3 regions of the Arthrobacter sp. K4-10C genome follow, and region 1 is predicted to be linked to each of the others. Evidence: predicted binding sites of a transcription regulator. Region 1 holds the regulator's gene; each other region holds the start of a gene.

Region 1 (9,834 bases):
GCCCGCAGTGCCATGGTGAGCGCGATCGGACCCCAGCCGCAGCCAATGTCCAGCAGGTTGCCGGTGGGGGCAGGCGCCGGTACCTCGGCAAGGAGGACAGCCGTCCCCTTATCGATGCCGTCCGGGCTGAAGATGCCTGCGGAAGTCTGCAACCTGCGCGTTTCGCCGGCGAGTTCAACCGTCAAGGGCTTTCGGGTGAAGGGGCCGGCGGGGGATGCGCTGAAATAGTGTGCGGACTCCATAACTGGCCAGAGTAGTTCCCCTTGCAGCGTAATGGGAAACTGCGCCGGGGGACCCTCTGCTAGGGTTGAGGGCATGTTCCTGATCTTCGAGTAGCCGGCACGGGCTCCGCCCGTCCCGAAGCCATGTCCCACGGCGACGCAGGTTTTAACCACCTTCCGCTTGTGCACCGGCCCAGACGCGTCCTGTCTGCTCCGGCAGCCGGACAATACTCGAAAGTCAGCACCCCGCTGGTCATTTCGCCGATTCTCCGGCACGTCCCGTTTCGCCGCCCCTCCATGGTGCGGCACAGTCGCCGCCCCGTATCCCAGCTGGCCGGCGCCGAACATCCAAGGAGAACCGCATGACCGCAGGCCCTCAGCCCAGCGCGAATACTTCCCCACAGACCAGCATTCGGCACTATTCTGGAACTGCCGAACCTTCAAAGGAGACCATGACCACCCAGCCCAACACCGGATCAGATTCAGCCGCCCAGGACATGAGCCCTGCGGAAATCCAGGCTGTGATCGACCGGATTCTCTCCAAGGACGTACCGGCCAGGAATCTCAGCACGCCCCGCGGAGAAGAACGCGGCAACGGCAAGCCCGTGCTGGGCACGGCCCAGGCGATCTCCCGTTTGGACGAAGAGCACACCACCTACGACGGTGACCAGCAGGACCTTGAAGAACGCCGCGCCCTGCGGCGCACGGCGGGTCTCTCCACGGAACTGGAAGACGTTACCGAGGTCGAGTACCGCCAGCTGCGCCTGGAGCGCGTGGTCCTGGCAGGCCTCTGGTCCGAGGGGACCCTCGCCGACGCCGAAAACTCGCTGCGTGAGCTTGCAGCACTCGCCGAGACTGCCGGTTCCGAGGTTCTCGACGGCCTGGTGCAGCGCCGGGACAAGCCGGATCCCGGCACGTTCCTGGGTTCCGGCAAAGCCCTGGAACTCAAGGACATTGTGTTGTCTACCGGGGCGGATACGGTGATTGTTGACGCCGAACTTGCCCCGTCCCAGCGGCGCGGCCTTGAAGACATCGTCAAGGTCAAGGTCATCGACCGCACGGCGCTGATCCTGGACATCTTCGCCCAGCACGCCAAGAGCCGGGAGGGCAAGGCCCAGGTCGAACTGGCGCAGCTCGAATACCTCCTTCCCCGCCTCCGTGGCTGGGGTGAGTCGATGTCCCGCCAGGCCGGTGGCCAGGTGGGCAGTGCCGCCGCCGGCATGGGCTCCCGTGGTCCCGGTGAGACGAAGATCGAACTGGACCGCCGGCGCATCCGCACGCGCATGGCCAAGCTGAGGCGCGAGATCGCCGCAATGAAGCCAGCCCGCGAGACCAAACGCGCCAACCGCCGTCGCAATGCCGTGCCGTCCGTGGCCATCGCCGGGTACACCAACGCGGGCAAATCCTCGTTGCTCAACCGGTTGACGGACGCGGGTGTCCTGGTGGAGAACGCCCTGTTCGCCACGCTGGATCCCACAGTGCGCAAGGCTGAAACGGCCGACGGGCTGGGGTACACCCTGGCGGACACGGTCGGCTTTGTCCGGTCCTTGCCCACCCAGCTTGTCGAGGCATTCCGCTCCACCCTGGAGGAGGTGGCGGACGCCGACCTCATCCTGCATGTGGTGGATGCCTCACACCCGGACCCCGAAGGCCAGATCGCAGCCGTTCGCAAGGTCTTCAGCGAGGTGGACGCCCGCAAGATTCCAGAGATCATCGTGCTGAACAAGGCCGACGCCGCCGATCCCTTTGTGGTGGAACGGCTCAAGCAGCGCGAGCCGCGCCACGTTGTGGTCTCGGCCCGTACAGGTGAGGGGATCGCGGAACTGCTCAGGGTGATCAGCGAATCCATCCCGCGGCCCAGCGTCAAGATGGCACTGCTGATTCCGTACAACCGCGGCGACCTGATCAGCAAACTGCACGAATCCGACGCTGAAATCATCAGCCTTGACCACGTCGAGGCAGGGACCCGGGCAGTGGCCATGGTCCGGGAAGGCCTCGCCGCCGAACTGGAACCCTTCGCCAGCGATGACTGACCTCGTGGCTGGCGAAGCCACGGACACGGCCGGCGAGCAGTTCGTCATCGGGCTGCTCGACCGGGCCGTTGCCGCAATGGGCGGACAGAGCCGTACCGGGCAGCACGAAATGGCCCGGCAGGTGGCCCGCGCCATCGGGACAGGGAACCACCTGCTGGTTCAGGCCGGAACCGGCACCGGCAAGTCCCTTGCCTACCTGGTCCCGCTCATCGCCCACGCGCTCCAAAGCAACAAGCCGGCCCTGGTGTCCACCGCAACGCTGGCACTGCAGACGCAGATCGTTGGCCGGGACCTGCCCCGGCTCCTCAAAGCGATCACGCCTGCCCTGGACCGGCCCGTGAAGGTGGCACTGGTCAAGGGCCGGTCGAACTACGTGTGCCGGCACAAGCTTGAAGGCGGGTTCCCGTCGGAGGAGCCCGCGGAGGGCCAGCTGTTTTCACTGGGGGAGGACACCAGTGTTCCCCACTTCGCTGCTGCCGTCGGCGGCCCCTCGTCGCAGCTTGGCAAGGAAGTGGTGCGCCTGCGCGAGTGGGCGGAAAAGACTGCCACCGGTGACCGTGACGAACTCCTTCCCGGCGTGACGGACCGCGCCTGGCGGCAGGTCTCGGTCACGTCCATGGAATGCCTGGGATCACAGAAGTGCCCCCTCGCTGAGGAATGTTTCAGCGAGCTGGCTCGCCAGGATGCGGCAGAAGCCGACGTCGTGGTTACTAACCACGCCATGCTGGCCGTCAGCGCCTTCGAGGGGCTTGCGGTCCTGCCCGAGTATGACGTGGTGGTGGTTGATGAGGCCCATGAGCTGCAGGACCGGGTCACGGGAGCCGTCACGGGCCAGCTGTCGGTAGCCATGGTGCACGCCGCTGCGTCCAGTGCGCGTAAGCACACGGCCATCACCGTGGACGCCCTCAACGCCGCCGCCGCAAACCTTGAGCTTGCGCTGGCGGGAATGCCGAACGGGCTTCTTCCCAACGGCTTGAATGACGAACAGCTGGACTGCATCGACCAGTTGCGTGAGGCCAGCCGTGCGGCTCTGTCCGATTCCAAGGGGGACAGCAGTACAACGGCCGACGGCGGCAGGCAGCTTGCGCGGTCACGTCTGATGCTCATCCTGGAACTGTGCGAGCGGCTCCTTGCCGCCCGCGAGAACAGGGAAGTGGTGTGGTTTTCCCGCGCCAGTTCGTTCGATCCCGGCCAGGGGTATTCGCAGCCGGATGAGTCGGCGCCGGTGCTGATCAACATCGCGCCGCTGTCCGTGGCCGGAAGGCTGCGCGATGGCCTTTTTGCCGGTCACACAGTGGTCCTGACATCCGCCACGCTGGCCATCGGCTCCGCCTTCGAACCGACCGCCGGAGGGCTTGGCCTGGTGGGGGACGGTGCACCCGCGTGGACCGGCGTGGACGTGGGATCGCCCTTCGATTATCCGAAACAGGGCATCCTGTACGTGGCTGGCCATTTGCCCAAGCCCGGCCGCGGCGCGTCCCCGGAGTCGCTGGCTGAGCTGGAGGCCCTGATCCGCGCCTCCAGCGGCGGAGCGCTGTGCCTGTTCTCCTCGCGGCGTGCAGCCGAGGAAGCGGCCGAGGCCCTGCGCCCCAAGCTGGACATGACGGTCCTGTGCCAGGGCGATTCCACCATGACCGCATTGGTCAAGCAGTTCGCCGATGAGCCCGACACCTGCCTGTTTGGAACCATGTCCCTTTGGCAGGGAGTGGACGTTCCCGGCGGGTCGTGCCGGCTGGTGGTCATCGACCGGATCCCGTTCCCGCGGCCCGACGATCCACTCATGACAGCGCGTTCGCGGGCGGTGGCGCAGGCCGGTGGCAACGGGTTCATGTCGGTTTCGGCCACCCACGCCGCCATCCGGCTGGCGCAGGGTGCCGGCCGGCTGATCCGGTCCACCGGTGACAAGGGAGTAGTGGCAGTTCTGGATTCCCGCCTTGCCACCGAACGCTACGCCGGGTTCCTGCGCGCCGCCCTGCCCCCATTCTGGGCCACGACGGACCGGGAGACCGCCGTGGCAGCCCTCCAAAGGCTGGCGCGGGAGGCCAACTAAAAAGACGGCACCGTCGCCGGGAATCCGGGAAGGTGCCGTCTTTTTCGAAGCGTTGCTGTACGCGCCCTGATTCTCCTAGAGCGAGCGCAGGACCGAGACCACTTTGCCCATGATGGTGGCGTGATCCCCAAGTATTGGTTCGTACTGCGTGTTCTGCGGGAGCAGCCAGGTATGGCCATCACGCTGGCGGAAGGTCTTCACCGTGGCCTCATCGTCGAGGAGTGCTGCCACAATATCGCCATTTGCGGCATCCGCCTGGCGCCGGACCACCACCCAGTCGCCGTCGCATATGGCGGCGTCCACCATGGAATCACCCGCCACCTTGAGCATGAACAGCTCGCCTTGTCCCACCAGCTGCCTGGGAAGCGGCATGACGTCCTCCACCAGCTGGTCTGCCAGGATGGGACCGCCGGCGGCGATCCGGCCCACCAGTGGCACCATGGCGGTGTCGACGGCGGTGGGCAGCTCGGTCACCGTGGCACCTTCGCGGGCCAGGGAAACCGGTGGGTGGCCGGCTGTGGTCGCCGCCCCGCCGTCCAGGGTAAGTGGCGTGAGCACCTCCATGGCGCGGGGACGCTTCGGGTCCCGCCGCAGATAGCCCAGCTTTTCCAGCTGCGAGAGCTGGTGCGTAACGCTGGACAGGCTGGCAAGCCCCACGGTGTCGCCGATTTCGCGCATGGACGGCGGGTAGCCGTTGTCGTTGACTGAGCGCTGGATCGTTTCGAGGATTTTTTTCTGCCGCGGAGTCAGGCCCTTGGCGGTCCTCTTCGGCTGCGGGGTTGCCCTGCCCCCGGTGGCTGCTGCTGCCATATTCGCCAATGCCTTTCGGTTGCCACCGGGCTTTCAACGGCTCCGGACTGCGTGACTCGCCCTCATTGTCAGACCCTGCTGGTCAACTTCAGGGGTGGTTCTTTTCTTGTTTCAAAGCTAGGCCAGCCACCTTGCTTTTTCAAACATTTGTTCTAGCGAGTCTCGACAATATTCGTTGATAGGTGCTAAAACTAAGAGCGCAACATTCGAACAAGTGTTCTACTGCGAACTGCGGTATTCGAATACGAAACCGGAATGTCAGTGGTGGGTGGCAGGGTGAGGCACGAACAGCACCTCGCTTCGGTTTACGCAGGTCGCTTCGGTTGAGGCCGCCACACTTCGGTTCAGCAGCACGGTACGGTCCAGGAGGGCTCAGACATGTCAGCTATATCCGCTTCTCAGGCCAAGGTTCCGCATGTCCGGCAGGCGCCGCGGCAGGGCCGGCCGGAGACCCCGGGCAGTCCGGCGCCCCTGCCGCCGTTGCGCCTGACCCGGCGGGGGAAAATCGTCCTGATCGGGATCCCGCTCATGCTGTTGGCGGCCCTGCTGCTGTCCCTGACAGGCTTTTTCAACTCGCCGGCCAAGGCATCGGATGCACCGGAGGATCTCGCCGTTACCCCCACTGTCACCGTGACTGTCCAGCCTGGGGAATCCCTGTGGGCCATTGCCGGTGCTGTCGCGCCCGAGCGCGACGCCCGCGATGTTGTTGCCGATATCGTCCAGCTGAACAACCTTTCCGCAGGGGCTGTTTTGCCCGGCCAGCAGCTGTTCGTTCCCACCCACTAGGCCCGAAGCTGGTGTGCATGCCCGCCGCGGACGCGGTCTGTCACATTTTCCGGTCCCCGGAACGGCCACTAAACTGTTCAGGTGAATGACCAGCTAGAGCGTCTGAACCGGCTTCCCCTCCGCAGCAACCTCCGCGGGCTGACCCCCTACGGGGCGCCCCAGCTGGACGTTCCCATCCTTCTAAATGTCAACGAGAACTCCCACGGAGTGCCGGCTGACGTGCGGGCGGCCATCACGGCGGCAGTGGCTGAGGCCGCCACCGGTCTCAACCGGTACCCGGACCGGGAGTTCACCGAGCTGCGCAAAGCGTTGGCGGAGTACCTCGGTCACGGACTGGACGAGTCCAACCTGTGGGCCGCCAACGGTTCCAACGAGGTGCTTCAGCAGATCCTCCAGGCTTTCGGTGGTCCCGGCCGCACAGCCCTGGGTTTCCCGCCCACGTATTCCATGTACCCGCTGCTCGCAAGCGGCACGGATACCGAATACATCAAAGGTGAACGCGCTGACGGCTACGGGCTGAGTGCCGAATCCGCCGCCCGCCAGGTGAAGGAGCTGCAGCCCAATATCGTCTTCCTCTGCTCGCCCAATAACCCTACGGGCACTGGCCTGGGGCTGGACGTGGTGGAAGCCGTCTACGAGGCCGGGGCAGAAAGCCAGACCATCGTAATTGTTGACGAGGCCTACCACGAGTTTGCCCATGACGGCACGCCGAGTGCACTGACCCTCCTGCCGGGCAGGGAACGGCTGATTGTTTCCCGCACCATGAGCAAGGCCTTCGCCCTTGCCGGGGCCCGTCTCGGCTACATGGCGGCTGCCCCGGAAGTTACGGATGCCCTCCGCCTGGTCCGCCTTCCGTACCACCTGTCTGCCGTCACGCAAGCCACCGCCCTGGCCGCCCTGCAGCACCGTGACGCCCTCATGGCCGACGTTGAGGACATCAAGGGTCAGCGCGACCGCATAGTCTCCGAATTGACGCGGATGGGCCTCAAACCGGCGGCCTCGGACTCCAACTTCGTTTTCTTCGGCGGACTGGAGAACCCGCACCAGGTCTGGCAGGAACTGCTGGACGCGGGCGTGCTGATCCGCGATGTCGGAATCCCCGGGCACCTTCGTGTCACAGCAGGCACTGAGACCGAAACCACAGCATTCCTCACGGCCCTGGAAAGCATCCTTGCCAGCCAGGCCGCGCTTCCCGCCTAGACTTGGACTACCGGCGCTGAACGCCTTTGAAACACTCCTTCCCGCTCAAAAAGGACACCAGACCATGAGTTCCACCGGATCGAACACGGCTGCGGCCCGGACTGCGCGCATGGAGCGTGCCACCAGTGAGTCCTCCGTGCTCGTGGAGATCAACCTTGACGGTACCGGCATCTCGGACATCGACACGTCCGTGCCCTTCTACGACCACATGCTCACGGCGCTATGCAAGCACTCGCTCATCGACATGACGGTGAAGGCTACCGGTGACATCCATATCGATGTCCACCACACCGTGGAGGACGTCGCCATCACGTTCGGTGAGGTGCTGCGCACCGCCCTGGGGAACAAAGCCGGGATCCGCCGGTTCGGTGAAGCCACCGTTCCCCTGGACGAAGCGCTGGCCCACGCCGTCGTGGACGTGTCAGGCAGGCCCTACCTGGTGCACGGCGGCGAGCCCGCCGGCCAGGAGTACCACCTGATCGGCGGCCACTTCACAGGCTCCCTGACCCGACACGTTTTCGAAGCCATCACGCTGCACGCCGGCATCTGCCTGCACATGAACGTCATTGCCGGCCGGGACCCGCACCACATCGTGGAAGCCCAGTTCAAGGCGTTCGCCCGCGCCCTGCGCGCCGCCGTGGAACCGGATCCCCGTGTGGAAGGCATCCCGTCCACCAAGGGCGCGCTGTGAGCGGCCAGGTCCTGAAAGACGGCGCCATTATCGATCCGTCCGCTACCCGGAAGCTGCCTTCGCCGGAGGGAAAGCCCACCGTTACGGTGCTCGACTACGGTTCGGGGAACGTGCGCTCAGCCGTGCGCGCCCTGGAACGGGCAGGCGCCGAGGTCATCCTCAGCGCAAAGCCAGAGGATGTCCTGAACGCCGACGGCCTGGTGGTTCCGGGTGTCGGCGCCTTCGAAACGGTCATGCGTGAGCTCAAGGCCGTCGATGGCATCCGCCTCATCGGCCGGCGCGTTGCCGGCGGCCGGCCCGTCCTGGGGATCTGCGTCGGCCTCCAGGTGCTTTTCGAGGCAGGAGTCGAACACGGCACCGAAGCTGAAGGCATCGGGGAATGGCCCGGAAAAGTGGAGCTCCTGCCGGCCGACGTTGTGCCGCACATGGGCTGGAACACCGTGAAGGTGCCGGAGGGGTCAAAGCTATTCGCCGGCGTCGAGAACGAGCGTTTCTACTTCGTGCACTCCTACGGCGTTCAGGAGTGGAACTTCGACGTCATCCAGCCGCGCATGGCGCCGCCGTTGGTCACCTGGTCCGAACATGGTGCCCCGTTCATCGCGGCGGTCGAAAATGGCCCGCTCTGCGCCACACAGTTCCACCCCGAAAAATCCGGGGACGCCGGCGCGCGCCTGCTGCGAAACTGGGTGGATGCGCTGCACCGGCCGGCTGCCGAACCGGTTTCCGGCAGCCAGGCAGATCCGGCCGGCGGCGACGCCTAGATGTGGTCCATTGTCCTGATGGGGCTTGCCGGACTTTTGGTGGGCGGCGCCCTGTCCTTCCGGCAGCAGCAGAAGCCGCTGTGGACCCAAATCTCGTTCTATGTCCTGGCGGGCATGTCCCTGCTTGCCGCCTACCTGCTGACGCTGCCGGGCAGCTGACCGGCCTCCCAGCTATTTCCCGTTCCCAACACTGAGGATGAACATGACCACCGCAAACGATCTGCCGGTTCTTGAACTGCTGCCCGCCGTTGACGTCGTGAACGGGCAGGCCGTCCGGCTGGTCCAGGGGGAAGCGGGCAGCGAGACGAGCTACGGCACCCCGCTGGAGGCTGCCACGAACTGGCAGCAGCAGGGCGCGGAATGGGTGCACCTGGTGGATTTGGACGCCGCCTTCGGACGCGGATCAAACGCCGAACTCCTCCGGGAAGTGGTGGGCCGGCTGGATATCAAGGTGGAACTGTCCGGCGGGCTGCGCGACGACGAAACCCTTGAGGCCGCCCTTGGCCTGGGTGTTGCCCGCGTCAACCTGGGCACCGCCGCGTTGGAGAATCCCGAGTGGACACGGCGGGTCATTGAACGCTTCGGCGACAAGATCGCCGTCGGCCTTGACGTCCGCGGAACCACCCTGGCGGGCCGCGGCTGGACCAAGGAAGGCGGGGACCTCTGGGAGGTCCTTGGCCGCCTTGAGGAGGCAGGCTGCTCCCGGTACGTCGTCACGGACGTCACCAAGGACGGCACGCTGCAGGGGCCGAACGTTGAACTCCTGCGCCAGATGGTGGAAAAGACGGGGAAGCCCGTGGTGGCTTCCGGCGGCATCTCCAGCCTGGACGATCTGAAGGTCCTGCGCTCCCTGGTTCCCCTCGGCGTTGAAGGCGCCATTGTGGGCAAGGCGCTCTACGCGGGCGCCTTCACGCTGCCTGAAGCCCTCGACGTCGCCGGCCGCCGCTAGGCGCACGGGACGGGAAGCAGCCGCGGCATGGCCAGCGATCAACCAGGCACACCCCCACCACGCCAACTGCCGGGGCATATTGCGGCCGCGCTGGCAGGGGCCGGCGGAGCCGCGGATTCGGCCGGACGGCCGTGGGCCGGCCGCAGCCTCGCCGGTGACGACGCCAGGATCCACAACTTCGAGGACGACGACGGAACGGCCGACGCCGGGTACCTCGCCGCGGTGGCGGCGCTCCGGGCAGGTACAGGCGATGAAGCGTCCGTCGTCGCCTCCCTTGCCACCGCACGGGTCTTCATCCCCATCGTGGCCCAGCTTGCCGAGGAGGAGTCGGCC
Region 2 (9,834 bases), on a different contig from region 1:
AAGGGTTGGTGGCTGCCGTGCCGTCCGGGAACAGGACGGTGGGAACGGTGCGGTTGCCGCCGTTCAGCTGCTCCACGAGTTCGGCCGTACCGTCCACTTCCTCGATGTTGATCTCGGTGTAGCCTATGCCCTGCGCATCCAGCTGCTTCTTGAGCCGGTTGCAGTAGCCGCACCAGGTGGTGGAAAACATGGTGATGGTGCCGGATTCGGGAGTGAAATCCACAGGGTTCTCCTCTGTGTCGATGTTGGTTCCGTTCCTTTCAACGGTAGCGTGCCGGCCCGTATTCCCCCGCGCCCGCACCCGCCGGGCCGCCCGGATGACAGCATGTGTCGCCGATGGCATGCTGGAGCCATGTGTGGACGCTATGTGATGGCACGTGCCGTGGGGGACCTCCTGGCCGAGTTCGACGCCGAGCTCGAGGATGAGGTGAGCATTCCGCCGTCGTGGAATGTGGCGCCCACTGACGACGTTCCCATCGTCCTGGAGCGGCTGATTGATGACGGCCCGGAGCGCAGGCAGGTACGGCAGTTGCACGTTGCCCGGTGGGGGCTGGTTCCGTCCTGGGCGAAGGATCCAGGCATCGGCTCGCGGATGATCAATGCCAGGAGCGAGTCGGTGCTGGAGAAGCCGGCGTTCCGGAAAGCCATCCAGTCACGGCGCTGCGCTGTACCGGCCGACGGCTACTACGAGTGGAAACAGGGCCCGGGGAAGTCGAAGCAGCCCTACTATGTCCATCCCGGCGAAAACCGGGGACTGGTTTTTGCCGGGCTCTATGAATGGTGGAAGGACCCCTCCGTGCCTGCCGGTGAGCCGGGACAATGGATGCTGTCCACCTCCATCCTGACAGCGGACACGCCGCCTCCCGGGTCCGAATCAACGGTGTTCGGGAAGCTGACTGAGCTGCATGACCGGGTTCCGCTGCCCATGGACAAGGCCACCATGCAGGCCTGGCTGGATCCGGAGGTTGATGACGCCGCCGGGCTGGTGGATCTGGTGCGGTCCGGCGTCAAGGACGTGGCTGCCGACTGGCGTGTGGAGTCGGTGGGCAAGGAAGTGGGCAACGTGCGCAACAACGGGCCGGAACTGATCAGGCCTGTGGAAGCACTGTTCTAGCAGCCCCGTCCTGCGCGGCGGGTCACACGGTGACTGCGCCGCCGTCGTCCACTGCCCAGGTGGGGTTGTAAGCCACTTCCCAGCGGAATCCATCCGGGTCGGCAAAGTAGCCGCTGTAGCCGCCCCACGGCTGAGTGACCGGCTCCGCGACGATGGCGGCACCAGCCGCCGCAGCCTCCGCCATTACCCGGTCCACGTCTTCCGTGCTGCCCAGGTTGTGGCTCAGCGTGATGCACGGAACCGGCCCGGGGGCGCTGACCCCTGCCTCCGCCTGCATTTGCCCCGCGTCCCACAGGGAGAGCACCAGGCCGTGGTTGACCTGGATGAACAGCACATCCCCGGCAACCTCCTTATGGACCGGCCAGCCCAGGCCGTCCACATAGAACGTCCGGGACGCCGGAACGCTGCGGACGCCCAGTGAAATGAAGTCGACTCTTGGCTGCATGCTTCGATACTGTCAGAGGATGGCAACAATTCAAGGAAACGATCGAGACGCTTTGGCCGACAAGGAACAGCTCGCTGCCGTCCGTGTTGCTGTTGACGAGGTGGATGACCAGATTGTCACCCTTATCGCCCGCCGTGAACGGCTGATCCGCATTGCCGGCACCCTGAAGGGCGACGACGCTGAGGTGCGTGCGCCTGACCGCGTGGAGCGGATCATCCAGCACGTCCGTTCAGCCGCAGAGAAGAAGGACATCGACCCGGACATCGTGGAATCCACGTACCGGGCCATGATCTCGGGCTTCATTGAACTCGAGATGCGGGTCCACAAAGAAAGCAGCTGAACGCGTTTCCGGGCAACAGGCAGCAGTTTAGGGCAACAAAAAGAGGAAGCCTTAGAGGGCTTCCTCTACCGGGACGCCGGACTGGAATTCCCGGCCGTCCGCCTCGCTGAAGGCAGAGATGACATGCCCCTGTCCCAGCCCGTTAATGGCGGCGAGGGGGAAATGCCCCGTGATGGTGTTTCCGGAGTGCGATACGCCGGAGAGGTCATAGTTTTCCTCCGTGCCCTGTTCGCGGTTGAACGAGTAGAAGGCAATGGCCTCCCCGTTCATGAACTCGATGCATAGCCGCCGCTGGGACGAGTAATCCGGGGTGGCCCCAACCAGCCCAACGACATAAGCGCCGGACCCCGGGATGCTGCCGTCAATGTCGAAGGTGGCCACCAGGGTGGAGTCCTGGGCTTTGAGGGATGCCTGCTTGAGGAGTGCGTCTTGGGTTTCCATGGCACCATCCTGCTCCCTGCCGTACGCTCCGTCCACCCCCTTGGCTGCCCTGCGGGACCCTTTTCTATGCATTGGGTTGAACCCGGCGTAGACTTGAAGTGTTCGAACACATATTCGAATAGAGTCAGGTTCTTCCGGGAGGCGTTATGGGGATGTTCAGCGAATCCGTTGATGTCACGTGCTCGCCTGACGGCCAGCCCCAAAGCCTCTTTTGGGCGGGGCGTTCCTATGATGTTTGCGCTGAACCCGTCCGATGGTACGAACGCCGCAAATGGTGGGCCGAAGACAACAGGGCTCCACTGGGAAGCGGCCCAGGTGTGGTGGACCACGAAATCTGGCGGATCCAGGTTCTGCCGTCGTCTGATGGCAACGGCAGGGACAAGGCTTCCCTTGAACCAATGACCCTTGACCTTTCCCGGCATATCCGCAGCGGCCGCTGGCGGCTCCTGCGGATCCATGACGCCCTCCGGCCCAGAACAGCATGAGCTTCACGCACCTTCACGTCTCCACCGCATTCAGTGCCCACTACGGGGTTTCCTGGCCGGAAGAACTGGCCCAGGCTGCCGCCTCAGATGGTGCCACCGCTCTCGCCTGCACGGACCGCGACGGCCTGTACGGAACCATCAAGCACCTTAAAGCCTGCATGGCAGCTGGTTTGGATCCCATTGTGGGAGTGGACCTAGCGGTCCTGGACGACGACGGCGATCACCGCACCCAGGTGGCAGGCAGGGTAGTGGTGCTCGCCCGCGGCCACAATAATGGTTCCGGTTACCGGGCTCTGTGCCGCCTGATCTCCGATGCCCATGCCCGGACAACAGGAAAAGCCGGGGGAGCGGTGCCGGTGGCCGTGACGCGGGCGGAACTGGCTTCCCGCACGCTCGATCCCCAAACCCTCAAACCGGTTCTGACCGTCCTGATTGGCCCGGATTCCGATGTGGGGCGGGCAATGAGCGGCCGGCGTTATCTCCGGCCGCGGACACTGTTCAAGCAATGGCTGGATGCCATGCCAGGCGGCACGGTGGTGGCCGAAATTGTCTCTCAACTCAGTGCACCAGGTTCGCCTTTAAGTACTGCCCACGCAGTCCGCATGCTTCGGCTCGCCGAGGAACACCAAGTACCGGCAATCCTGACGAATGCAGTCCGATACTGCGCTGCGGACGGTGCCCCCACAGCTGATGTGCTGGATTCAGCCCGGACCTTGAAGTCGCTTCCGGAACTCGCCACCGAGCCGCTGCTTCAGCCCACCGGCCAGGGCTGGTTGAAGTCAGCCGACCAGATGCTCCTGCTCGGCAAGGAGATTATTTCTGCCGCCGGATACGGTGCCGCGGACCTCCAGCAGCTGATGACGCAAACCGGGGCGCTCGCCGATCTGTGCCGGATTGATCCGGTTGCCGACATGGGTTGGAAGCAGCCAGTCGTCCCGGAGGCATCAGTTTTAGGAATCAGCCAGGATCCACACAGCGAGCTGGTCCAGCGCTGCCGTTCCGGGATTGGCAGGCGGTTTCCCGGCATTAAAGGCGCGGAAGAAAAAACCATGCAGTCCCGGCTCGACCATGAACTGGGCATCATCCGAAACCTTGGGTTTTCTTCCTATTTCCTGACGGTTGCCGAAGTGTCACGGATGATCCAGGACATGGGGGTCCGGGCGGCTGCCCGCGGGTCAGGGGCTTCCAGCCTGGTCAACTACCTCATAGATGTCAGCCACGTGAATCCCCTCCAGCATGACCTGATCTTTGAACGCTTCCTCTCCCAGGACCGTGCCACCCTTCCTGACATCGATATTGACGTGGAGAGTGCTGAGCGCCACAACGTCTATCGGCGGATCTTCGAGCGGTTCGGTGCTGAACGGGTCACTTTGATGAGCATGCAGAACGGCTACCGCGCCAGGGGTGCAGTACGTGATGCCGGCCTGGCCCTTGGCATGGACGATGGCGAAGTAGGGGAGATCGCCAAGCAGTTGTGGCGCTTTTCGGCACGCAAGTTCCGTGAGGCACTGCAGGAAAAACCCGAACTGCGGGAGCTCGCCGGGAGGGTTGAGCAGCGGGACGCCGAAGGCAACCAGCAACTGGACCTGCTGGTCGACCTGACCGAACGCCTTGACCGGTTGCCCCGGCATATCTCCATGCATCCCTGCGGAGTGATCCTCGGCGATGCCACCCTGCTTGACCGCACGCCGGTCCAGCCCAGCGGTCTCGGGCTGCCCATGAGCCAGTTCGACAAACACGACATGGACCCCATGGGCATGCTCAAGCTCGATGTCCTGGGAGTCAGGATGCAAAGTGCCATGGCGTTTGCGGTGCGGGAAATCATCCGCATCCATCCGTCAAAGGAAGATGTAGTTGCTGCTGGCCGGCACCCCGCTGGCCCGGACGGTTCGGGACCCGACTACATTGCGGACAATGGCCATATCGATCTCAATGCAGTGCCCCTCGACGACGAGCCCACCTACGAGCTGATCCGGAGCACGCATACCCTCGGCTGCTTCCAGATCGAATCCCCAGGCCAGCGGGAGCTGATCGGAAAGATGGCGCCTCGGGAGTTCAACGACCTCATCATCGATATTTCGCTGTTCCGCCCCGGGCCCATGAAATCGGATATGGTGCGGCCATTCCTGGAACACCGTCACGGATTCTCCCCGGAGGTGTACCCCCACCCCGACCTGAAACCGGTGCTGGCGGAAACCCACGGGGTCACTGTCTTCCACGAGCAAATCCTGCGGACGTTCGACGTGATGACCGGTTGCGGGCTGGCCAAGGCAGACGAGTTCCGCAGGGCATTGAGCAACGATGCAGGGGAAGCCCACGTTGAGGAGTATTTCCGAAGGGAGGCAAAAGCCAAGGGGTATTCAGCTGAGGTGGTTGACAAGGTCTGGCACACCCTAAAGTCATTTGCCAGCTTCGGATTCTGCAAAGCCCACGGTGCGGCCTTTGCTGTGCCCACCTACCAGTCCGCTTGGTTGAAGACCCACCATCCTGAGGCATTCCTTGCCGGGTTGTGGGAACACGATCCGGGCATGTACCCGAAAAGGCTGCTGGTAGCGGAAGCGAGGAGGCTGGGCGTACCGATCCTTCCGTTGGACATCAACCTCAGCAAGGCGGAATACCGGGTGGAGCGGGTAACGTCCGGGCCGGACACCGGCAAATTGGGTATCCGCCTGAGCCTGAACGGAATCTACGGGCTCTCAAAATCAGAACTGCTAAGAATCGTCGCCGGCCAGCCCTATGAATCACTTGCCGACCTCCGGGCCAGGTCGAGGATCAGCAAGCCAAACATTAAGAGGCTGGCGCAGCTGGGCGCCTTCGATTCTTTGCACCGGGAGGCAGGAGGCACGGCCAACAGGGCTGACCTGGTACATCATCTGCAGAAACTCCAGGCCTCCGGCAGCAGCAGGAAAGGCGTAGAGGTCCTCGAGGGGCAGTTGTCGCTGCCACTGGGGGATGTTGAACTGCGGAATGTCAGCCACGGACTGCCTGCACCCACGTTGGTGGAAAATGTCCGGGCGGAGCTTGACCTGATGGCGGTGGATGTCAGCACCCATCTGATGGACAGCCACCGGCCCATGCTGGACAGGCTTGGCGTCACAACGGCGGACAAACTCCTGGGCCTGCGCAATGGTACCGAGGTCCTGGTGGCCGGGGTACGCGTCGCAACCCAGACGCCGCCCATGAGGGGCGGCCGGAGGGTGGTGTTCATAAGCATCGACGACGGCACCGGCTGCATAGATTCAGTCTTCTTCCACGAAGCACAGGAAAACGCCGGGTTACTCCTGTTCGGGACGCGGCTGCTGCTCATCCGCGGGACCACCCGGCGGACGGGGCCCAGGGGAATCAGTTTGAGTGCCAGCATGGCCTGGGACCTAAGCAGGACAGAAACCCTGCCGTTCCCCGATGCCACAGCCCAGGCGCCGGACGTGGCACATCCGCTGGACGGGATCAGCAGAAGCCTTGCCATCACGGGATATAGCGGCTGATCCTGCCGTGCGCCGCGTTGGTCGGCCCTTCGCTGAACCGATAGCATTGACGATGGCTGGCTGTGGTCCCCGTACGCCACAAGCTATGAAGCCTGAACTTTGAATAGGAGACACCCGTGTCAGATGCCCAGCAGATCACCCTCATCGTCGATGGCGAAGAGACCAAGGTGACTACCGGGACAACCGGTGCGGAACTCTTCTTTGAGCGCCGCGACGTTGTTGTTGCCCGCGTCAACGGCGAACTGAAGGACCTGGACCAGGAACTTCCCGAGGGCGGCGACGTCGAAGGCGTCACGATCGATTCCCCTGACGGGCTGAACGTGCTCCGCCACTCCGCCGCCCACGTGATGGCGCAAGCCGTCCAGCAGCTGCGCCCCGACGCCAAGCTGGGCATCGGCCCGTACATTACTGACGGCTTCTACTTCGACTTCGACGTCGCCGAGCCGTTCACCCCCGAGGACCTCAAAACCCTCGAAAAGATGATGCAGAAGATCATCAACCAGAACCAAAAATTTGTCCGCCGTGTGGTGAACGAGGACGAGGCCCGCGAGGCCATGAAGGACGAGCCCTACAAGCTTGAGCTGCTGGGCAAGAAGAACGATGCCGCCGAGGCCGGTGAAGGCGTCAACGTCGAGGTCGGCGCCGGTGACATCACCATTTATGACAACGTGGAGCGCAAGGACGGGACCACCGTCTGGTGCGACCTGTGCCGCGGCCCGCACCTGCCCAACACCAAGCTCATCTCCAACGCGTTCGCCCTGACCCGTTCGTCCTCCGCCTACTGGCTGGGCAACCAGAAAAACCAGCAGCTGCAGCGGATCTACGGCACCGCCTGGCCCACCAAGGACGCCCTGAAGGCCTACCAGGAGCGCCTCGCCGAAGCGGAGCGGCGCGACCACCGCAAGCTTGGTGCGGAGCTGGACCTGTTTTCGTTCCCGGACGAGCTGGGTTCCGGCCTGCCCGTTTTCCACCCCAAGGGCGGCATCATCCGCAAGGAGATGGAGGACTACTCGCGGCAGCGCCATGTGGAAGCCGGCTACGAGTTTGTCTACACGCCGCACATCACCAAGGGCCACCTGTATGAGGTTTCAGGCCACCTGGACTGGTACCGGGAGGGCATGTTCCCCGCAATGCGCGTGGACGAGGAACTCAACGCCGACGGCACCATCCGCAAGCCGGCTCAGGACTACTACCTGAAGCCGATGAATTGCCCTATGCACAACCTCATCTTCAGGTCCCGCGGCCGTTCCTACCGTGAACTGCCCCTGCGCCTGTTCGAGTTCGGGTCCGTCTACCGGTACGAAAAGTCCGGTGTGGTGCATGGCCTCACCCGGGTGCGCGGCATGACACAGGACGACGCCCACATCTACTGCACCCGCGAGCAGATGAAGGACGAGCTTACCAAGACGCTGAACTTCGTCCTTGGCCTGCTCAAGGACTACGGGCTGAACGACTTCTACCTTGAGCTTTCCACCAAGGACCCCGAAAAGTACGTCGGTGACGACGCCACCTGGGAGGAAGCAACCAGGACCCTCGCCGAGGTGGCGCAGGAATCGGGGCTGGAACTCGTCCCGGACCCGGGCGGGGCAGCCTTCTACGGACCCAAGATTTCCGTCCAGGCGAAGGACGCCTTGGGGCGCACCTGGCAGATGTCCACCATCCAGCTCGACTTCAACCTGCCCGAGCGCTTTGAATTGGAATTCCAGGCAGCAAACGGGTCCCGGCAGCGGCCGGTGATGATCCACCGCGCCCTGTTCGGCTCCATCGAGCGGTTCATGGGCGTGCTGACCGAGCACTACGCCGGTGCCTTTCCTGCCTGGCTGGCCCCTGTTCAGGTGGTGGGCATTCCGGTTGCCGAAGCTTTCAACGAGTACATGTTCGACGTCGTCGATCAACTTAAGGCTGCGGGCATCCGCGCAGAGGTGGATACTTCCTCGGACCGCTTCCCGAAAAAGATCCGCACGGCCAGCAAGGACAAGATTCCTTTCGTGCTGATTGCCGGCGGGGACGACGCCGACGCCGGTGCCGTGTCCTTCCGCTTCCGTGACGGAAGCCAGGACAACGGCGTGCCGGTGGAAGAGGCAATCAAGCGGATCACGGAAGCCGTCCGTAACCGGACCAGCTAGCGGAACGGAACAGCACGGTGCAGGAGAACACAGGCGCAGGATATCCCGGCGATGCCGGCGTTACCGACGACTTTGCCCTCGCCGGTGTCCCGGACGCTTTCCAGCGCCTGTGGACTCCGCACCGCATGGCTTACATCAAAGGCGGGCAGCACCAGTTCAAGAACGAAAATGACTGCCCTTTTTGCGTAGGGCCCGGCCGGACGAACGAAGACGCACTCATCGTCCACCGCGGCAGGACGTGCTACGTGGTACTGAACCTCTTCCCCTACAACCCCGGGCATCTGCTGGTGTGCCCCTACCGGCACATCCCCGACTACACGGACCTGACGCTGGAGGAAACGGCGGAGTTTGCCGACCTCACGCAGACCGCCATGCGGGTGCTGCGGAAGGTGGCAAACCCCGGCGGGTTCAACCTTGGCATGAACCAGGGCGTGGTGGGCGGAGCCGGCATCGCCGCCCACCTGCACCAGCACGTGGTTCCGCGCTGGGGCGGGGACGGAAATTTCTTCCCCATCATTGCCCAGACCAAGGCCATCACGCAGACCCTTGATGAGGTCCGCCAGCAGGTAGCCGATGCCTGGCCCGGGGAGACGGATGCTGAATAGGCACGCGCGCGGCTTTTTCACCGCGCTGTTCACCCCGCTGGCGCGCTGGCTCCTGAGGATCGGCGTTTCACCCGACGCTGTGACGGTCATCGGTACCACCGGAGTTGTTGTTGGCGCGCTGGTGTTCTACCCCCTGGGCCAGCTGTGGTGGGGGACATTGTTCATCACCGCGTTCATCTTCTCCGACGTCCTGGACGGCATCATGGCCAGGATGCGGGATGTGAAAAGCCGCTGGGGAAACTTCCTCGACTCCACCCTGGACCGGATCGCGGACGGCGCGCTCTTTGCGGGGCTGGCCATCTGGTTCTTCACGGGCGGGGCCAACGCACCCATCGCCGTGGCCGCGATGCTCTGCCTGGTCCTGGGCATGGTGGTTTCCTATGCCAGGGCCAAAGCCGAATCCCTGGGGTTCACCGCCAACGTAGGTATAGCTGAACGGGCCGAACGCCTGGTCTCGGTCCTGGTGGTTACCGGATTCACCGGCCTTGGCCTTCCGCCGGTGGTGCTCCTGGCAACCCTGGTGCTTCTCGCCCTGGCCAGCCTCATCACCGTCGTGCAGCGCATGCTGTCCGTCCGCCGGCAGGCCCAGGCGGAGCCATCACCGGCTGATTAAGCATGATTAAGCCGGCCGGCCCCGGTAGGACTAGTATTAGGACTGCCCGGTCAATGGATCCGGCACTATCCGTGTGTGCACCGTCCGGCATCTGCCGCCTGCACACCCGGCGAAGGTCATCTATCTACCCATAGGGGTTTTTGTGTCTACACCTGATGTAAGCAGCGAGGCCGGTTCCTC
Region 3 (9,834 bases), on a different contig from region 1:
CGGCCCGACTTCCTCAAGGTGGGCCGGGACGTGATCAGCGGCGTGGACAACGACGGCATCCAGCGCGCCCTGGCCTCCTGCCTGGTGGACTTCACCCAGCAGATCGGCACCACCCTGGTGGCGGAGGGCATCGAGACTGTGGGGGAACTGAAAGTACTTACCGAGCTGGGTATCCACGCCGGCCAGGGCTACCTGCTGGGCCGCCCCTCGGTCCGGCCCCAGGACTGGGCTTCGTGGAACACCCGCTTGGACGCAGACGGCCTTAACCGGCAGCTTGTCGGCCCCGGGAAGTCCAGCCGGAAGGCGAAGACAAACGACGCACCCTGATGTGAACCACGTTCAAAACAGTGGACCGGCGGACAGTTGCCGCCGGTCCACTGTTTTGTGTGTGGGGCTCTATTCGTCGTGCCCCTGGTCCCCGCTCATCTGGTCCTCGGCCGGGGGCGTCTCACCGGGCGGCACTCCCCCGCCCGGTTCCAGGCCGGTGATGTTGCCTTCCGCCGGGTCCGGGTTCGGTGTGCGCGCCGAATCCTTCCCGCCCGGCTGATCAGGGTTCGCCGGATCATTTTCCGGATGGTAGCTGCTCATCGTGCTTGTCCTTCCTGCCCGGCCGCGGTTCTTCACCCCAGCTCTGGACTAATTGTAAGCATGCTGATAATTCTGGAGGGTAGGGCCGGGCGGCCGCTGGAGCGCCCGGCACACGCGACGTCAGGAGGAACAGTCATGGGAATCGGCGACAGCATCGGCAAAGCAGCAGAGAACGCCATGGAGGACCTTGCGGGTACCTCAAAGCCCACGGAAAAGCTCAATGTCCCCGACCCAACGGACCCCAACGACGACGTGGAGGTCCATTCCTCCATCAGCGAGGGGTCCAATGCCATGGAAGCTGAGAAGGAGAAGGCGCCGGGGCTGAAGACCGGACCTGCGCCCGGTCCGGTCTCGGAGAATCCCTTCGGCGGCGACATTGACGAAACGGACAATGACAGCGCCGAGGCAGGCCGCGGAACGGGTGATGCCGGGCTGACGGGTGATGCGTCCGCTCCCACCGGGGCCGGGTCAGCCGGGAACGGCGGCCCAGGCGGCGTTTCGGGCGGGCTGCCGGACAGCAACCCGGACGAGTTGCGCGCCGACCCGACGGAAGGCGACGAGGACCCATCCACCAGTACCGGCAGGGGCTAAAAACCGGCAGGAAAAGCAGGATCAGGCGGGTGGCAGGGGCGGCCACCCGCCTTTTTCCATGAGGATCTCTTTGAGCAGGTCGGCGCGGTCCGTGACGAGGCCGTCGACGCCCAGGCCCAGCAGGCGGCGCATCTCCGCGGGGTCGTTGACGGTCCAGACATGCACCACCAGGCCTAGTTCATGGGCGCGGCGGACAAACCCCGGCGTGACCACTTCAACGCCGCTGCGGCGTGCCGGCACCTGCAGCGCCTGGACGTCGCGCAGGATCCGGCGCATCAGCCACCTGAAAGCCGGGCCGGGCAGTACCGGTCCCAGGAAGGTGAAGAGGGCGATCGACACAACGCCGGCCGAGGCGGCAACCGGGCGGCTGAGCAGCTTCAGCACCGCCCGCCGTCGCCGGTCGGAGAAACTGGTGACCAGCACGCGGTCATGCACCCCGTGCCGTTCAATGGCGGCCGCCGTGCTGCGGACAGAGTTCCAGTCCTTGACGTCCAGGTTGAGCCGGGCGGTGGGAAGTTCGGCAATCAATCCGTCAAACGTTGGAATAGGCTCGCGGCCGTCAATGCGCACCTTGGCAACGTCCGCCGCGGCCAGATCCGAAACCTTGCCCCGGCCATCGGTCACCCGGTCCAGGGTGTCGTCGTGGAAGAGGAGCAGCACGCCGTCTGACGTGGTGTGGACATCCGTTTCCAGGTACCGGTAACCGAGTTCGACGGCGGCGCGGAACGCGGCCATTGAGTTTTCCAGCCCCTCGGGCGAAAAGCCGCGGTGCGCCATGGCGATGGGGAGCTGGCGCCCGTCAGTGTCGGGGTTGGCGAAGAACGGCAGGGTCACAGTGCGAGCGTACCGGAGGTGCCCGCACGGCAGTCAGCCGGTTTGGAGTTACTCCTCCAGCGGCAGGATTTCGACGCCGTCGCCGCAGTGCAGCAGGGTACGGCCGCGGCCGCCGTCGAGGTTAATCCACACCACGGTGTTGTCGGGGGTGATGGCGTCCACCACGCCTCCGGTCTCGAACCCTGGCGTGAACAGGACGCGGACGCGGTCGCCCTGGCGGAGCGTCTTCCAGTGCGGCGCGGGTGTTGCCCTGCGCAGCGGTGCATCGGCGATATCATGCTTGGCGTTCCGTGCCATCTCTACCCCTTCAGCCTGCAGGAGAGGTGTCTGCTCTCCGCACTTCACGCTACCGAGCGAAAGTGAACGCGAAGTGAGCGCCAGCTGTGAGAACGGCGGCGCGAAGGAGAATCAGGAACGCCGGGCCCCCAGGGAAGTCAGCCGAGCCTCCAGAACCTGGGCCACGCCGTCGTCGTCAAAATGCGGGGCCCGCTGCCCTGCCGCCCTGATCGCCTCCGGGTGGCCGCTGGCCATGGCATAGCCGTGGCCGGCCCAGCGGAGCATCTCGATGTCGTTGGGCATATCCCCGAATGCCACTACCTCAGAGGAGTCAATCCCCAGCGCCGCAGCGTACTCGGCCAGGGTGACGGCCTTGTTCACGCCGGGCAGGGACAACTCAAGCATGGGGACGCCGGGCGAGGAGTGCGTGGCAGCAGCAAGGTGTGCGACGGCGGGGCGCACCTGGGCGAGGAAATCGTCCGGGGTGCCGTCCCGGACGATGGCGAGGAACTTCACCACGCTGTCGTCATCAACGAGGGTTTCCTGGAGCGGGGCCGGGGTGAACTCTGACAGCAGTTCGCTCGATTCGTTTTCGATGAAGCCGGGCTCGAGATGGAACCCGGTCAGTGTCTCCGCGGCGAACAGGGCTGCCGGCCGCAGGTCTTTGATGATGCGGCGGATTTCCAGTACGGCGGCGATGCTGAGCGTGCGGGCAGAGACCAGCTTGTCCGTTTCAAGGTTCCAGACGACGGCTCCGTTGGAGCAGATGACGGTTCCGGTGTGGCCCAGCTGTTCTTCAAGGGGGTGCAGCCAGCGGGGCGGGCGGCCGGTGACGAAGACGAGTTCGACGCCGGCGTCGCGGCAGGCGTGGAAGGCGCGGATGGTGCGGTCGCTGATTTTTCCGTCGTGCCCGAGGATCGTTCCGTCAATATCGCTTGCCACCAACCGCATCCCGCAAGTCTACGTGGCTCCGGGAGGGAGCGGCCGGGCGGGCTGCTTTTGCGGTTCGGCACTCATCGTGGAGAGCAGCCCTCTTTATTTGTCGTCATAGAACCATGCCGCCAAAAAGGCCGCATAGCAGCCGGCCATGGCGAGGAACGCCCAGCAGAGAGGGTGCCCCAGCGGATGGCGAGCTCCTGCAGCCCGTTGGTTTGATCAGCCTTTCCGGGCACGACCACCAGCCATGCTGCGGTCCCTGCCCCCTTGTCCGACCTCCTTCGTCGTGGGGTAGACACACTTTTGCCGTCCCGGCAGACTGAGGTGCCCAAGCACTAGTTCGAGGTAGGACATGAAGGCTGTGGTTGTCGGTGCCGGTATCGCGGGCCTGGTTGCGGCCCGCCAGCTGGGGCTGGCCGGCTGGGAGGTCGAGCTCCTCGAGAAATCTGCCGCTCCGCGCCCGGAAGGCTACATGATGGACTTCTTTGGGCCAGGATTCGAGGCAGCGGAACGGATTGGCCTCTTCCCGCGCCTCACGGAAGTGGCCTATCAGGTCGACGCCCTTGAGTATGTCGATGTGACGGGACGCCCCACTGCCCGGCTTGATTACCAGCAATTCGCCCGGCTTGCCGGTGGAAAGGTCCTGAGCCTGCTACGCCCCGACATGGAGCGGGCCGCTCTCGCGGCCCTCGATGACGTGGCCCCGGGCCGAGTGCGCATCCGCTATGGCACCCCGGTATCCCAGGTCCGGAGCGAGGATGACGGCGTAGGGGTCGCCGTCGACGGCTCGCCGCAGGCGTCGATCGCCGCGGACGTCCTCGTCGGCGCTGATGGCATCCATTCAACGGTCCGCTCCCAAGTGTTTGGTGGCAATGAGGATTACCTGCGCGCCCTGGGCATGCGTGCCGCTGCATTCATCGTGACCGAACCGCTCCTGAATGCCCGTTTCCGGAACCGGTTTGTCCTCACGGACAGCATCGACCGGATGGCCGGGTTTTACAGCCTCCGCGCGGACGAGGTGGCGGCGTTCATGGTCTACAGGGAGGCCGGAGGCGCTAGCGGGCATCTGCCATCCGAGCATGCCCGGGAGCGGCTGTGGCGGGAGTTCGCCGGACTCGGCGACCAGGTTGACCGGCTCCTTGAACTGTGCCCAGAGGACGCCTACGACGATGTCGTCGCGCAGATAGTCATGCCGGCCTGGCGGAGCGACCGAACAATTCTCGTTGGCGATTCTTGCGGAGCAGTATCGCTCCTCGCGGGTCAGGGCGGATCGCTCGCCACCGCCGGTGCCGCTCTCCTGGGCGACATCCTCGGCCCCGTGACTTCACCTGAGGGAATCAGCTCAGCGCTCACCGAATTCGAGCGACGTTGGAGACCCGTTGTGGAAGTCGCCCAAGCAGCCGGGAGGCGCGCCGCATCATCGTTCCTCCCCTCAAACCAAGCCCAGCTCCTCCTGCGCAGGTGGATCATCAGGGCAAGCCACCTGCCAGGGATCGACTGGCTTGTGGCCCGCCAGATCGTTGGCAGAACCGCCAAGTAGGCCTGTTCGACAGTGCCGTCCGAAACCGCCTTGACCCTTTCGTCAGCTCCCCCGGACCACTAGAACACACATTCGGTGCCTGAGTGTCGGTGTGTCGTGGCAACCTGATCAGAGTCGACTGCGCCAAACGTGGAAGACAGCTGTATCCGACCTATACCCGCAGATCAAAATCGCCGCACACGGCGTAAGCTAATGGGAACATATTTTCGAATAAGGGTGTGTTGTGGGCGTTATTGTTGGTCCCCGCGTGATAGATGCGGGTGCCTCGTACTTGTCGGTGCTGGTCTCTCCCGTCGCGGTGGCGGCCGGTTTCCCGTCGCCGGCGCAGGACTACTTCGACGGCCGGATCGACCTCAACGCGCACCTGATCAAGGACATCACCAGCACGTTCGTGGTGCGCGTTACCGGGGACTCGATGGAGGGGGCCGGCATCAGCGACGGCGACGAGTTGATCGTCAACCGGGCGCTTGAGCCGAAGGACGGTTCGGTGGTAATCGCGGTGCTGGACGGGGAACTGACAGTCAAGCGGCTTCGTATCACTGCCACGGGCGTGGTGCTGCAGGCGGAAAACCCGAAGTACCCGGACATCCGGGTCCCCGCACTGTCGGAGCTGACAGTCTGGGGCGTGGCCACCAGGTGCCTGCACCATGTCTGACACCGGCCATGCCTAAGCCGGTCTTGATGCGGCAGATGCCGCAGATCGCGCACGTGGACGTGAACTGCTTCTACGCCTCGGCAGAACGCGCGTTCGACCCCTCACTTGAGGGGCGGCCGCTGATTGTCCTGTCCAACAACGACGGGTGCGCCGTGACCCGCTCGCCCGAGGCGAAGGCCCTTGGCATCCGGACCGGTGACCCGTGGTTCAAGCTCGCGCCCCGCGCGAAGGAGTGGGGCCTGGTAGCCAAATCCAGCAACTACGAGCTGTACGGGGACATCAGCGCCCGGGTCATGGAGCTGCTCCGCAGGTACTCGGCCTGGCTGGAGGTCTACAGCATCGACGAGGCCTTCCTGGGAGTGAAGGGTGAGCCGGAGCAGCTGCTGACGCTCGGCCGGGCCATGAAAACTGCGGTCCGCAGGAACGTGGGAGTCCCCGTCTGCGTAGGGATCGCGCCCACCAAGACACTGGCCAAGCTGTGCAACAAGTGGGCGAAGAACAACGCCTCTTTCGGCGGAGTGTGCCACTGGGACGCCGTACCGGCGCCGCAGCGGGAGGCGCTCCTGGGCTGGCTGCCCGTGGACGAGATCTGGGGCATCGCCGGCCGGCTGGCCAGGCGCCTGAATGTCCTCGGCATCTTCACCGTGCTGGACCTGGTACGCGCAGACCCGGTGGTCATCCGCGACAAGTTCTCGGTGGTGGTGATGCGCACGGTGCTGGAGCTGCGCGGTATCCCCTGCATTCCCATGGAGGAAGAGCGCATCGGCCGGGACCAGCTCATCTTCTCCCGTTCCTTTTCCACACCGGTCACCACTGTTGCAGGCATGCGTCAGGTCCTCAGCGTTTACGGCCAGCAGGCCAGCGCCCGGCTGTGCCGGCACGGGCTCCAGGCAAAAGTCCTGACCGCCTTTGCGGCCACATCCCCCTTCAGGCAGCATGAGCAGGCCTACCCTTCGGTGTGCGTATCCCTTCCAATGCCGACGGCGGATCCGCTCCTGCTCGCCAAGGCCGCCTATGCCCTGCTGCCCGGCGTCCGCGATGGCGTGCAGTATGCCAAGGCGGGGCTCATGCTCACCGACCTGCGCCCCCCGGGCAACCAGTCACCGCTGGAGCCCTTCGAAAACCGCCATGAGGAGCGCGGCATCGGCCCGCTCCTCGAGGACGTGAGCCGCCGCTTTGGGCGCGGCTCCATCGGACTGGGCCACGGCGGCATCAAGGGCGGAGTGGACTGGTCCATGAAGCGCGCCATGCAGTCGCCCCGGTACACAACGCATTGGGACGAACTCCCCCTGGTCAAAGCCTCCTGATCCGCCGCCTGGTGGACGTGGAGGAACCAGGAAGATGATGCCCTCACCGATCCGCCCAGCCGGTGGGCGCGGGCGCATCCAGGAACGTCGTCACAACGTCAAGCACGAGGTCGGTCCGCGCCAGCCCAAAAAAGTGGCTGGTGCCCGGGAACACCGCGAGCTGCGATTCCGGCACACCCTCAAAGTCGCCGTTCACGTCTCCACCGCGCAGTTGGAGGAACTTTACCGCGTGGTCTAGCCTGACCATGTCGCAGTCGCCCACCGTGATGAGCGTCGGCGCGGCGATTCCGCGGATGTCGTCATCGCTCCATCCAATCTCGCCCTCGCCGTAGCGTGCCAGCTTGTTGAGCAGGGCCTGCAGGTGCTGGCGATCGGGATGCGGAGACACAGCGAGGTAGCGTTCCTCCATCAGTGTTCCCGCGATCATGTCCACCGTCATCTCCCCGACAGCTTCGGCATTGCCGCCACGGTCCCCCTCCGGCCGGAACGACACCGACGAAACGATGAGCTTGCGCACGAGTTCCGGCTGGTTGATGGCGATGTCCAGCGCCACCGCACCTCCGACGCTGAAGCCGAAGATATCGGCCTTGTCCACGGCTAGGTGCCGCAGAAGCCCGATGACATCTGAGGCCAGATGGGGAGTGGCCAGTGGCCGGTCTGTGTCGTTGGTGCGTCCGTGCCCTTGGAAATCCGTGGCGATCACCCGGCGCCCGGCTGACAGGCTCGGGATCAGCGCACCGAACTGCTGCTCAATATCGAAGAGCCCGCCGTGCAGGAGCACCAGCGGGGTGCCGCCGTCGCCATGCAGCTCGTAGTACATCTGGAGCCCGTTGACCTGCGCGTAGCCGGTTTCGGGTGCGGCTGGTGCCCCGCCGGTCATCAAGCCTCCTCTTGCCACGGGCGTGGTCGTGTCTCCAATCCTGACACTGCTCCAGTGCGGCCGCCAGTAATAGACTCTTCAGAGGGACGTCCCCCTCGGCGCGTACGGCCCGTCAAACAATGCGCTGTTGCTGGACTGTGGCACGACGACGTGAACGGCGTTTCGCTGCACAGTGAAGTCGGTCGGGGTGATGGCCGCGATCTCGCCGTCGAGGTTCACCGGCATCGGTGGCGCGGTGACCAGCCGGACGCGCCGGCTGGTCACGTGGTACACCCGGTCGTGCTCCACAAAGCTTCCGTCCCTGAGCAGCCTGGCGATCTTCACGTGCTCCCAGAGCGGTGCTGCCAGGATTGCGTAGATGTCAAGAATGTGATCGTCGATCCCCGCCGTTGGCGAAACTGTGTTGCCGCCTCCGTAGAACCTGCCATTGCCCACGGCCACCTGCAGCAAGCCCTCGAGCTGCATCGGCTCGTGGTCCCCTTCAGGGAACTCCAGACGGGCCCGGAAAGGCTCGTGCCGGGCATACGAACGAAGGGTGGCAACGCCGTACGCCAGCGGCCCGATATGCCGCTTCAGGCGTGGGCTGAGAGCCTCGGTAACACGCACCGACAGGCCGGCTGAGGCCACGTTGAGGAAGGGCTGGCCGTTCGCCCGGCCGAGGTCGACGTCCACCACCCTCCCGTCTGCGACGGCAGCGCACGCCTCGGCCAGATTGGTTGGTATCTCCAGCGTGCGGGCGAAATCATTCGCGGTGCCGAGCGGCAGAACACCGAGCATCACCTCCGTGCCGGCTACCCGGCCGGCTGCGCACGTCACGGTCCCGTCGCCGCCACCGACCACCACCAGGTCCGGCCCGTCCGCAAGCACCCGGTCGAGCGTCCCGGCCAGCTCGGCCCCCGATAGGACGTGGTACACGGAGGAGATTGGCACGCCTGCCGTTTTCATCCGGTGCACCGCGAGTTCGCTTGCCGCCGCGCCACGGCGTGATCCTGCGTTAATCACCACGGCAGCAGAGCGGGCCTCTCGGGCAACCTTCATGGGGACATGTTAGGGCGGTTGACCTTGGAAATCCCTGCTAGCCGCGTCCGCCCCCGGGGACTTCTTCCGAAGCACTGATGGGCATCCCGTTCGCAGCGCTCGCGAAGGGGATGCCCATCAGGACTGACATGCCAGAGGTTGGACAATGCTATGGATTGGGCAAGGCTACGGATTGGATGAGGGGGCCGACACCAGCTGGTGCGCAACCGGGGCATCGGGTTCGCTCAGGCCGCGCGCCGGCTGTGCTGCTGCCGCGTGCTCCGCCAGGACTCCTGTCCGGTGCCGGATCCGCAGACGGTAGAGCAGTGCGCCGCCGATGCTCACGGCACCCACGAACATCACGCCGCCCCACTGTAGGTACCACTCAAACGGCGGCACCGAGTTGTAGATTTCCGGCCTCGGCCAGATCAGGTTCAGCGTCATGGCCCCGCCCCACAGGACCGCCAGGATGTTCACGGGCACCCCCCACCTGCCCAGGCTGAACCCGGCCTTTCCGTGGCCTTCGTCGGACAGCGGCCATTTCTTCAGGAAGCGCTGCCGAAGCATCGGGACGGTGACCAGCAGGTAGGACAGGTAGATCAGGACAATGCTGATGCTGGACAGGATGGTGAAGATCGCAGGCTGGGAGATGTTGACGATCAGCGGAATGATGGCGATGAGTCCGATGACGATGGCCGCCACCGTGGGCGTCTTCCGCTCGGGGTGCACCTTGCTGAGCTGGCGGCTGAAGGGCAGGTTGTTGTCCCTGGCCATGGCGAACATCATGCGGATGGCGGCAGCGTGGACGGCGAGCGTACAGACGATCACGGCCACGACGATGCACACCAGGAAGGCCTTGCCAAACGGGCCTCCCAGCACGGAGAGCACAATGTACTGCAGGCCGCCGTCGGCAGCGCCCAGCTTGGGGTCGTTCAGGTCGGGGGCGGCCAGGAGTCCGCCGAGGAGAATCAGTCCGCCGAGGATGAAGGACGCCGTGATTGCCCGCAGGATGGCCTTGGGAGCCGTCTTTTTCGGGTCCTTCGTCTCCTCACCGAGGGAACTGGCGGTGTCAAAGCCGTACATCACGTACCCCGATGCCATGGCGCCGATGAGGAACACCCCAAAGAAGCCAAGATCGTGGTCCTCGCCGTAGCCTGAGGTGCTGAAAAGGACTTCCGGCCCCCGCACCACATGCCAGGCAAGGGCCAGG

The links. The regulator LexA, encoded in region 1, represses DNA repair genes until DNA is damaged. The targets are predictions, from matches to a motif close to TCGAACANNTGTTCGA.
Region 2: a site for LexA is predicted at 2,443-2,458, ahead of AC5RUU_RS09090 (DUF6504 family protein). Genes of this name have one in related genera too.
Region 3: a site for LexA is predicted at 4,826-4,841, ahead of AC5RUU_RS09735 (LexA family protein). Genes of this name have one in related genera too.

What each region holds. Positions count from the first base shown of each region.
Region 1 is NZ_JBNHFI010000002.1:352,230-362,063, forward strand. Features, by position in the region: gene AC5RUU_RS04305 (class I SAM-dependent methyltransferase) at 1-242, opposite strand, end outside; gene hflX (GTPase HflX) at 674-2,254, shown strand; gene AC5RUU_RS04315 (ATP-dependent DNA helicase) at 2,247-4,304, shown strand; gene lexA (transcriptional repressor LexA) at 4,380-5,114, opposite strand; gene AC5RUU_RS04325 (LysM peptidoglycan-binding domain-containing protein) at 5,493-5,900, shown strand; gene AC5RUU_RS04330 (histidinol-phosphate transaminase) at 5,982-7,100, shown strand; gene hisB (imidazoleglycerol-phosphate dehydratase HisB) at 7,165-7,791, shown strand; gene hisH (imidazole glycerol phosphate synthase subunit HisH) at 7,788-8,552, shown strand; gene AC5RUU_RS04345 (hypothetical protein) at 8,571-8,711, shown strand; gene priA (bifunctional 1-(5-phosphoribosyl)-5-((5-phosphoribosylamino)methylideneamino)imidazole-4-carboxamide isomerase/phosphoribosylanthranilate isomerase PriA) at 8,755-9,501, shown strand; gene AC5RUU_RS04355 (SseB family protein) at 9,529-9,834, shown strand, end outside.
Region 2 is NZ_JBNHFI010000005.1:285,756-295,589, reverse strand. Features, by position in the region: gene AC5RUU_RS09115 (mycoredoxin) at 1-223, opposite strand, end outside; gene AC5RUU_RS09110 (SOS response-associated peptidase) at 353-1,114, shown strand; gene AC5RUU_RS09105 (VOC family protein) at 1,137-1,559, opposite strand; gene AC5RUU_RS09100 (chorismate mutase) at 1,579-1,899, shown strand; gene AC5RUU_RS09095 (hypothetical protein) at 1,951-2,340, opposite strand; gene AC5RUU_RS09090 (DUF6504 family protein) at 2,487-2,825, shown strand; gene AC5RUU_RS09085 (DNA polymerase III subunit alpha) at 2,822-6,310, shown strand; gene thrS (threonine--tRNA ligase) at 6,427-8,436, shown strand; gene AC5RUU_RS09075 (HIT family protein) at 8,454-9,041, shown strand; gene pgsA (phosphatidylinositol phosphate synthase) at 9,031-9,654, shown strand; gene pdxS (pyridoxal 5'-phosphate synthase lyase subunit PdxS) at 9,797-9,834, shown strand, end outside.
Region 3 is NZ_JBNHFI010000006.1:83,668-93,501, reverse strand. Features, by position in the region: gene AC5RUU_RS09770 (EAL domain-containing protein) at 1-327, shown strand, start outside; gene AC5RUU_RS09765 (DUF6480 family protein) at 397-588, opposite strand; gene AC5RUU_RS09760 (hypothetical protein) at 724-1,179, shown strand; gene AC5RUU_RS09755 (glycerophosphodiester phosphodiesterase family protein) at 1,201-2,013, opposite strand; gene AC5RUU_RS09750 (hypothetical protein) at 2,062-2,310, opposite strand; gene AC5RUU_RS09745 (HAD family hydrolase) at 2,422-3,240, opposite strand; gene AC5RUU_RS09740 (FAD-dependent monooxygenase) at 3,578-4,765, shown strand; gene AC5RUU_RS09735 (LexA family protein) at 4,989-5,420, shown strand; gene AC5RUU_RS09730 (Y-family DNA polymerase) at 5,429-6,727, shown strand; gene AC5RUU_RS09725 (alpha/beta fold hydrolase) at 6,771-7,607, opposite strand; gene AC5RUU_RS09720 (lipid kinase) at 7,686-8,645, opposite strand; gene AC5RUU_RS09715 (APC family permease) at 8,811-9,834, opposite strand, start outside.